2 regions of the Halomonas sp. GXIMD04776 genome follow, and region 2 is predicted to be linked to the other one. Evidence: predicted binding sites of a transcription regulator. Region 2 holds the regulator's gene; the other holds the start of a gene.
The links. The regulator FliA, encoded in region 2, starts transcription of late flagellar genes. The targets are predictions, from matches to a motif close to CTAAAGTTNNNNNNNNNNCNGCCGATA.
Positions count from the first base shown of each region.

Region 1: flgM (flagellar biosynthesis anti-sigma factor FlgM) is a predicted target of FliA. The motif match lies at 1,596-1,622, and genes of this name have one in related genera.

Region 1 is NZ_JBNCAN010000027.1:17,828-21,234, forward strand. Features, by position in the region: gene ACPF7Z_RS16495 (diguanylate cyclase) at 1-733, opposite strand, end outside; gene ACPF7Z_RS16500 (flagella synthesis protein FlgN) at 799-1,251, opposite strand; gene flgM (flagellar biosynthesis anti-sigma factor FlgM) at 1,277-1,561, opposite strand; gene flgA (flagellar basal body P-ring formation chaperone FlgA) at 1,686-2,435, opposite strand; gene flgB (flagellar basal body rod protein FlgB) at 2,611-3,024, shown strand; gene flgC (flagellar basal body rod protein FlgC) at 3,031-3,407, shown strand, end outside.
Region 2 is NZ_JBNCAN010000029.1:16,786-20,192, reverse strand. Features, by position in the region: gene flhF (flagellar biosynthesis protein FlhF) at 1-709, shown strand, start outside; gene ACPF7Z_RS17080 (hypothetical protein) at 706-1,230, shown strand; gene ACPF7Z_RS17075 (flagellar protein FlhE) at 1,275-1,667, shown strand; gene ACPF7Z_RS17070 (RNA polymerase sigma factor FliA) at 1,801-2,502, shown strand; gene fhuF (siderophore-iron reductase FhuF) at 2,508-3,257, opposite strand; gene ACPF7Z_RS17060 (TonB-dependent receptor) at 3,292-3,407, opposite strand, start outside.

The DNA.
Region 1 (3,407 bases), on a different contig from region 2:
CCAGGGTTTGTTCCTGGTCCGCGGCCAGCAAGAGATCCGCCAGACGCCCCGAGAGCATGACACACTCACTGCCACATAAAATGCGCATCTGCGCAGGATAATCGTGGCTACGTCGGATCCAGTCTCGACAGCGTTGGGACAACCCCCAGCTCGCCGCGAGCCAGGCGCCGACCTCTGTATGATCGGCACCCAGGCCATTGCGTTCGCGGTGGCTGACCTCGTCGTGCCGACCAAGATCGCCCACGATCTCGGCATAGGCCGGGCCCTCGATGGTATCCAGCGCCAACATGCCGATATCCTGTAGCAGGGCCGCGGTGAAAATGCTGTCGGTATCGAGCTTTCTGGGTAGGGAGCGCGCCAGTTCCTGGGCAGCCACGGCGCTGGTCAGTGAGCGTTGCCAGTAGTAGTGCAGATCCAGCCCTTCAGGCTTACTCGTATTACCGTAACTACGCGCCAGGCTGAATCCCAGTGCCAGCGAGACGGTGAGCTCCATACCCAAGCGCTCCACGGCTTCGCGAAGCGTTTCCGCGCTGCGTGACTGGGCGTAGTACACCGTATTGGCCAGGGAGATAAGGCGTGCTGTCAAGGCGGAGTCGTGTTGCAGGGCTTCGATGATCGACTGCAATCGAGCATCCGGATCCTGAGCGAGTTCGATGACCCTGAGCACGGCGGACGGCAGCGAGGGCAGCTCATGACAGGCATCGAGAGATTCACGTAGCGCGTTGTTAATCAAGTGATCGCTCCCTGCATGAGAATCATCGTGGTACTTGTTGAGTGCAATGGGGCATGAAAACAGGCTCAGGCGCTCGATGCGACGCTACCCAGGCTTCCCACGCGTGACTGTCCATCGGGGCCATACAGTGCCTGGCCGGCGGCATTTCTGAGAAAGTCTAGAATACGTTGATTCTGATTCAGCCGTGCGCCAATCAATAATCCATTGAATTGATTGAGCTGTTTGGCATGTAAGGCGCGCTCACGAAACGCAATCCACGCCTCCAGGCAGTTGGCATCCGCCGCGGCAGTCTCCGCTCCTTGACGACCCTCGCCGTAACCCAGTTTGCGCTGAGCGCCGAGGCGCTGGGTCTCGAGTCGTTCCAATTGCTGAATGAGCGCCTGCTTGTGTCTGGCTTGTTCCGACAACCGCTGACCATCCACCTGGGCCGAAGACAAGCTTTCTTGCTCGGCCTCCAACAGGGCAATGAGGGCCTCGAGGTGTTTGCGCTGACGTGCGATATGTTGCGCCAGACTCATGGCGGATGACTCTCCTTACAATACGTTAATCGGAACGCCCCAGCAGATCACGAACGCTATCGATCAGACCATCGGCGATACGTTCAGGACGAATATCCAGACGACCTTCGCTGATTGCCTGACGAATTTCGGCAACGCGTGCCGTATCAACGTCATGGCTGGTGTCACTGACACCGCTATTGAGATGCGCGACCGACGCCTTGGGTGTGGTCGATGCCTGATCGACATCGTTTTTTTGGTTCGAGGCGGTCTTTTTAGCCCCATCGTTCAAAGAGACGGAGTGCAAAGACGGGTTGCTATCGATCTTCATGGGAATATCCTTTCGAAAGTGCGCTTTCCCAGACTATCGGCCATTCTGCGCACAACTTTAAGCCCGCACTGGCAAAAAGATGGCAAAAAAATGAACTTGCTTTCTAAAACTTTGGCGCGCATCTCTAAAAAGCCACTTCGAGTCGACCACGCCCCGTCACGATTGCTCTGAGATGATCTCCGCCCTCGATGCTCAAACGTACCGCTTCGCCAAGGGAGCCGTGGTCGAGCGCTTTTGCCTCGCGCCTGACGCTGAAGCCATTGCCTCGCGCAAGCACCGTCACTTTGCTGCCTCGCGTGACCAGCCTCTCCCGACGTAAATGATGCGTCTGCAGCAGCGATCCGGCTCGTAGCGGACGCGCCGCGCTCAACCCAAGCGCATCATCGATATCGAGAAGGGCGTGGCGCGGCAGTCTTTCCAGGCGTCCCTCGACAAGTTTCACGTCCGCAGGGCCAATTCTGGACCCGGCCTCGATATCCCGTGCCGTTACCACATGATCGACCAGCACCGAGACCTCCGCCTGCAAATAGCGCGTTTGGCTCGTTTTGCTATCACAACGCACGCCTACCGAGACCCGTCCATAAAGGCGTTGCTCCGGGTTGGTCAAGAAGGGCTGCGGATCGCGACACTCGCCCAACCGCGCGGCGCCGGGGTGAATGTTGATCTCGACATCCCGACCTAGTTCGCGAGTGTGCTCTACAAGAAAGGCATGTACACGCTGATCGAGCAGACGCTCGCTGTCCGATGCCAACGCCTCGTTCGCAACGAACAGGCTCATCGCCCAGCACAGCAACACTCCGACTAGCCTGGGAGCGCCGGTGAATATTTTTTCGGCATGACGTTGGCTGGGGTTTGACTGTCCTGCTGACCGCACGATGACTCTCCTTCGATCGAATGATGCCGATTCTAGGAGAATGCGTAAAAGCTCATGCGAAGAAATGATGGACAAATCGTGGCTTGTTTTTTCCTTTGGGCGGACGGCCGGGCGTCTATTCTCCACCCTGAATCTTTCCCCATTGATTCCCTATCGAACACCAGGGAGCCTGACGATGTTAGACAAGCTCGATGGCGCATTACGCTTTCACCAGGAAGCACTCAACCTGCGCGCCGAACGGCAAAAGGTGTTGGCCAGCAACATCGCCAATGCAGACACGCCGAATTACAAGGCGCGGGACATGGATTTCTCCGGCGAGCTCTCGCGGGTGATGAAGCAGGGCCGTGCCGAGGGTAAGGGCCTGGCGCTGGACACCACGTCCAACCGGCATATTCCTGCTCAAGGGCCGGCGTCCGCTGGGCGCGATTTGCTCTATCGCGTGCCGGATCAGCCCAGCCTGGACGGCAATACCGTCGATATGGACCGCGAGCGTGCGCAGTTTGCCGACAACGCGGTGCGTTATCAAGCGGGATTGACCGTTCTCAATCGCAAGATCCAGGGCCTGAAGTCGGCCATGCAACCGGAGTAACACTAGATGTCAATGTTCAGCGTATTCGATATTTCTGGCTCGGCGATGAGTGCCCAGGCGCAACGCATGAACATCACCGCCAGCAACATGGCGAATGCCGACAGCGTGGCTGGGCCGGATGGTCAGGCCTATCGCGCCAAGCAGGTGATGTTCGAAACCCAGTCCCAGGCGGGAAGCGGCGTGGGTGGGGTGCGGGTCACTCGCATCGTCGACGATCCCACGCCGATGCGCATGGAGTATCGCCCCGAGCATCCCCTGGCCGATGAGGATGGCTACGTGACGATGCCCAACGTGGAGCCGGTCAATGAGATGGTCAACATGATCGCCGCCTCGCGTTCCTACCAGGCCAATGTCGAGGTCATGAACACCAGCAAGACGCTGAT
Region 2 (3,407 bases):
GGCACGTTTCGAGTGGGCCAGGACGCAGCTTGGCATTCGTTGGCAGCTGTTATCCCGGTGTCCCGGTGCTGTGACGCGCGAATGTTTGGCCGAGAGCGGCTCGACCTGGCTGGCCACGGCCAAGGCCAGTTCACGGGTCGCCTTCGATGGCGGGCGGCATCGATTGAGCCAGCTCGCATCTGTCGCCGATGCCTGGACCGAGCTCACCTGTCGTTATCGTGGCCGAGATGCGCATCTGACCCTGTCGCGCCTGGCCATTGCCCTGCCGGACGGGGAACCGCTGACGGCCTGGTTCGGCACCTTGAGCGAGGCCGAAAACCATCGACAGTTGGCGCAGCGCTATTGGTTGGCGCCACGGGACGGAACACCGGATCAATCCTTTGCCGAGGTGATGGTCGCGCAGTTGGTGCACGACGATTTGCCGCTGTTGACCCGCCGTGCCTGGCAGCGTCTCGAAGAGACCGATCAGACGACCGACCCCGAACTGCGTTTGCTGGTGGCAACGGGGCTGGCGGCAGTGGCCGGTCGGCTCGATCAGGAGCGTAGCGATTGGGCGATGGATGTCAGAGCCCAGTTGATGGGCTTGCTGGGCGGGCGTCGTGGGCGTTCGTCCCAGATGTTGATGGATGCGCTGCTGCATCTGCTCACCGCTCGGGATGTCTTCGTCATGGTGGGTGGCGCTGGATTGAACGCTGAGGTATCCCGGTGAGCCAGATCGATCAAGCGGCTGGGCTGCGGCGCTGGGCCGAGACACAAACGCCTTTGATAGAGTCGCAACCTGAGGCACAAACATCGTTGGCAGAGCAGCAATCCGAGACGAGCACACCAACCCGAGTGCTGGTGACCCTGGGACTTCCCAAGGGGGCCGAGGCGGATGTAACCCCGGTGGCCGAGGCCCTGACACGCTGGCACGCTCAGGGGCAGCGCTGGGTGGGCGATCCCGCCACCTGGCGTATCGTGCCGCTCTCCATGAACAGCCCGCATTTTTCGGCATTGGTGACGCAACAATCACGCTGGGCATTGTGGGTAGGCGACGATCTGGATGGATTTCGGCGTGCCTATGCGATGCTCAAGCGTCTGGCGCAACAAGGAGGGCCCCGGCGCTTGCTGTTGGTGCACCCTCCTTTGCCTTCCCGGGCGGGCCTGCTCAACAACCTGCAGCAGGTTGCCGCGCAGTTTCTAGGTATTCAGCTGTTGGTGATTACGCCGCCGCGATTACGGCAGATCTAACCGTGAGGCCACACGTTCTCCGCGTTGGTTGGATAGCGGGTCTTTTGTACTTGCTGTTGATGGTGACGCCCAGCGCGCAGGCGACACCCGGCAGTTGGGTAGGCACTGCGCCGAGCGTGCGCTTGTTCACCCCCGGACGCCCGGTGCAGTCCGTCTCTATCACGCCGTCTTCCCCGTTATCTTCCGATGCCCGTATCCGCAGCATAAGCTGGCGCTTTGCACCACCTGTCGATCAGCCCCGGCTTGAGGCCTGGCTGTGTCAGCACAAGCGCTGTTTTTCTCTCTCCATGGCCCGTGGCACCAGTCAGGCATTGGCTGGGCTGGACGCCAACCAGGCGTTGTTTTTCGTTTTTCGCCTTCCGGAGGACGCTCGTGCGTCCAAGCCGTTTCGTGTTCAGGGACTGCGGGTCATCGTCGACTACCGGTCGATTCCCTAAAGCCTGAATAGCTCGCAGCTTCCGTGGGTATTTGTCGCTTGGTGGAGACGAAAACAGCGTAATACTACCATCATGGACAGCACCCCAATGACGTCATGGTGCTGTCGTCCTTCGACAGCACGAGGCATGTGGGATGTATACGGCACAAGGCAAAATCGATCAACGCGCAATACTCGATCAGTACCTACCTATCGTGCGACGCCAGGCGCTGTCGCTGCAGGTCAAGCTTCCGGCCAGCGTCGAACTCGACGATCTGATTCAGGCAGGCATGGTAGGACTGCTGGACTGCCTGAGCCGTTACGATTCGGCCCAGGGTGCCAGCTTTACCACCTATGCCAGCCAGCGTATCCGCGGGGCAATGATCGACGAATTGCGTAGCCGTGACTGGGTGCCGCGCAGCGTGCGGCGCAATGCTCGGGAAGTGGACGAAACCCTGCGTCGGCTGGAGCAGGAGCTAGGGCGGCCGGCAGAGGAGCGCGAGATCGCCGACGCTCTGTCGCTGAGTATGGAGGAGTATCGCCAGCGTCTGCTGGATACCAACAATGGGCAATTGCTGGGTTACGAGGATGTGTTTGCCGAAGGCGATGAGCCCGACGCAGGCATTGGCGGGCCCAAGTCGCCTTTCGATGCACTGGTCAGTGGTGAGCAGAGAGAGCGCCTGGTCGCGGCGATCGATCAGCTCCCCCAACGGGAAAAACTGCTGCTGGGTCTTTACTATCAGGAAGAGCTCAACCTCAAGGAGATCGGCGCCGTGCTGGGGGTCAGCGAATCCCGGGTCTGTCAGTTGCATAGCCAGGCCGTCGCACGGCTACGAGTCAAGCTGGCGGATGCCTGAAACGATTACTTCTTGAGCGGGCAGTTGCCGCAATAACTCAGCTCGGGAACCAGATAGCGGATGCAGCACAGACGACGCACTCGCTTGGTGCTCCCGTCCGGGCGTTCCCGGTAGCGCACTGGTAGATAGAAAGGATTGCGTCGTTCGTCTTTCAGCCGAGGCTGCGTGAGAAAGTGCCGTGCGTCGTCGGTCATGTCGGGCCAGGCGGTGGGATGCTGCTCAATCTGGTTCAGGCACTGCTCGAAGGTATTGCCTGCATTGCTCCAGAATACTCGAGGCGATGCACCGGAGACGCCGGCCAGTGTATCGACTATCGGTCTCAGATGATCATCGAGTAATCTGCTGAACACTTTCTCGTCGCTTCCCTGGGATAAGGGGCGTCCGGTGTCTTGCAAGTACAAGCGATCGACGCGATCGTCGAGCGACATCAGCACGTACAGCCGATCCAGCGCCAAGGGGAGTTCTCGCCGCAGGACAAGTATGGCGATGAGTGCCGGTACCAGAATCGCCGTGAAGTACCACTTCGACCATTGCGATGCCACGCCTCTTATGTCGCCAGCGGTGTAGCGGTCACCGAAACGCGCGAGCACTTCCTCTAATGTGCCCGGTATGAACAGATCCACCGCCGGCAGGGCGTCCGGCGGTGGCGATATCGAGAAACGCGGCGGCTTGGCCTCAGCCAATACCCCGCTATACAGCGCGGCTAATGACGCCTCTACCGTGTCGCCCTGTTGCTCGCCTTCATTGGCTGTCATACGAGCCCCTCGACACCATCCTTTGCAATATTCCTCAATAAGCCATGGACCAGTTCAGGCTGTAAGCGCGTCCGCGCCCCTGATAGTCGAACAGATATTCCGGACCGAAATTCGGCGAGTAGAACAGCGCGGCGCGTTGCCCCCACACGG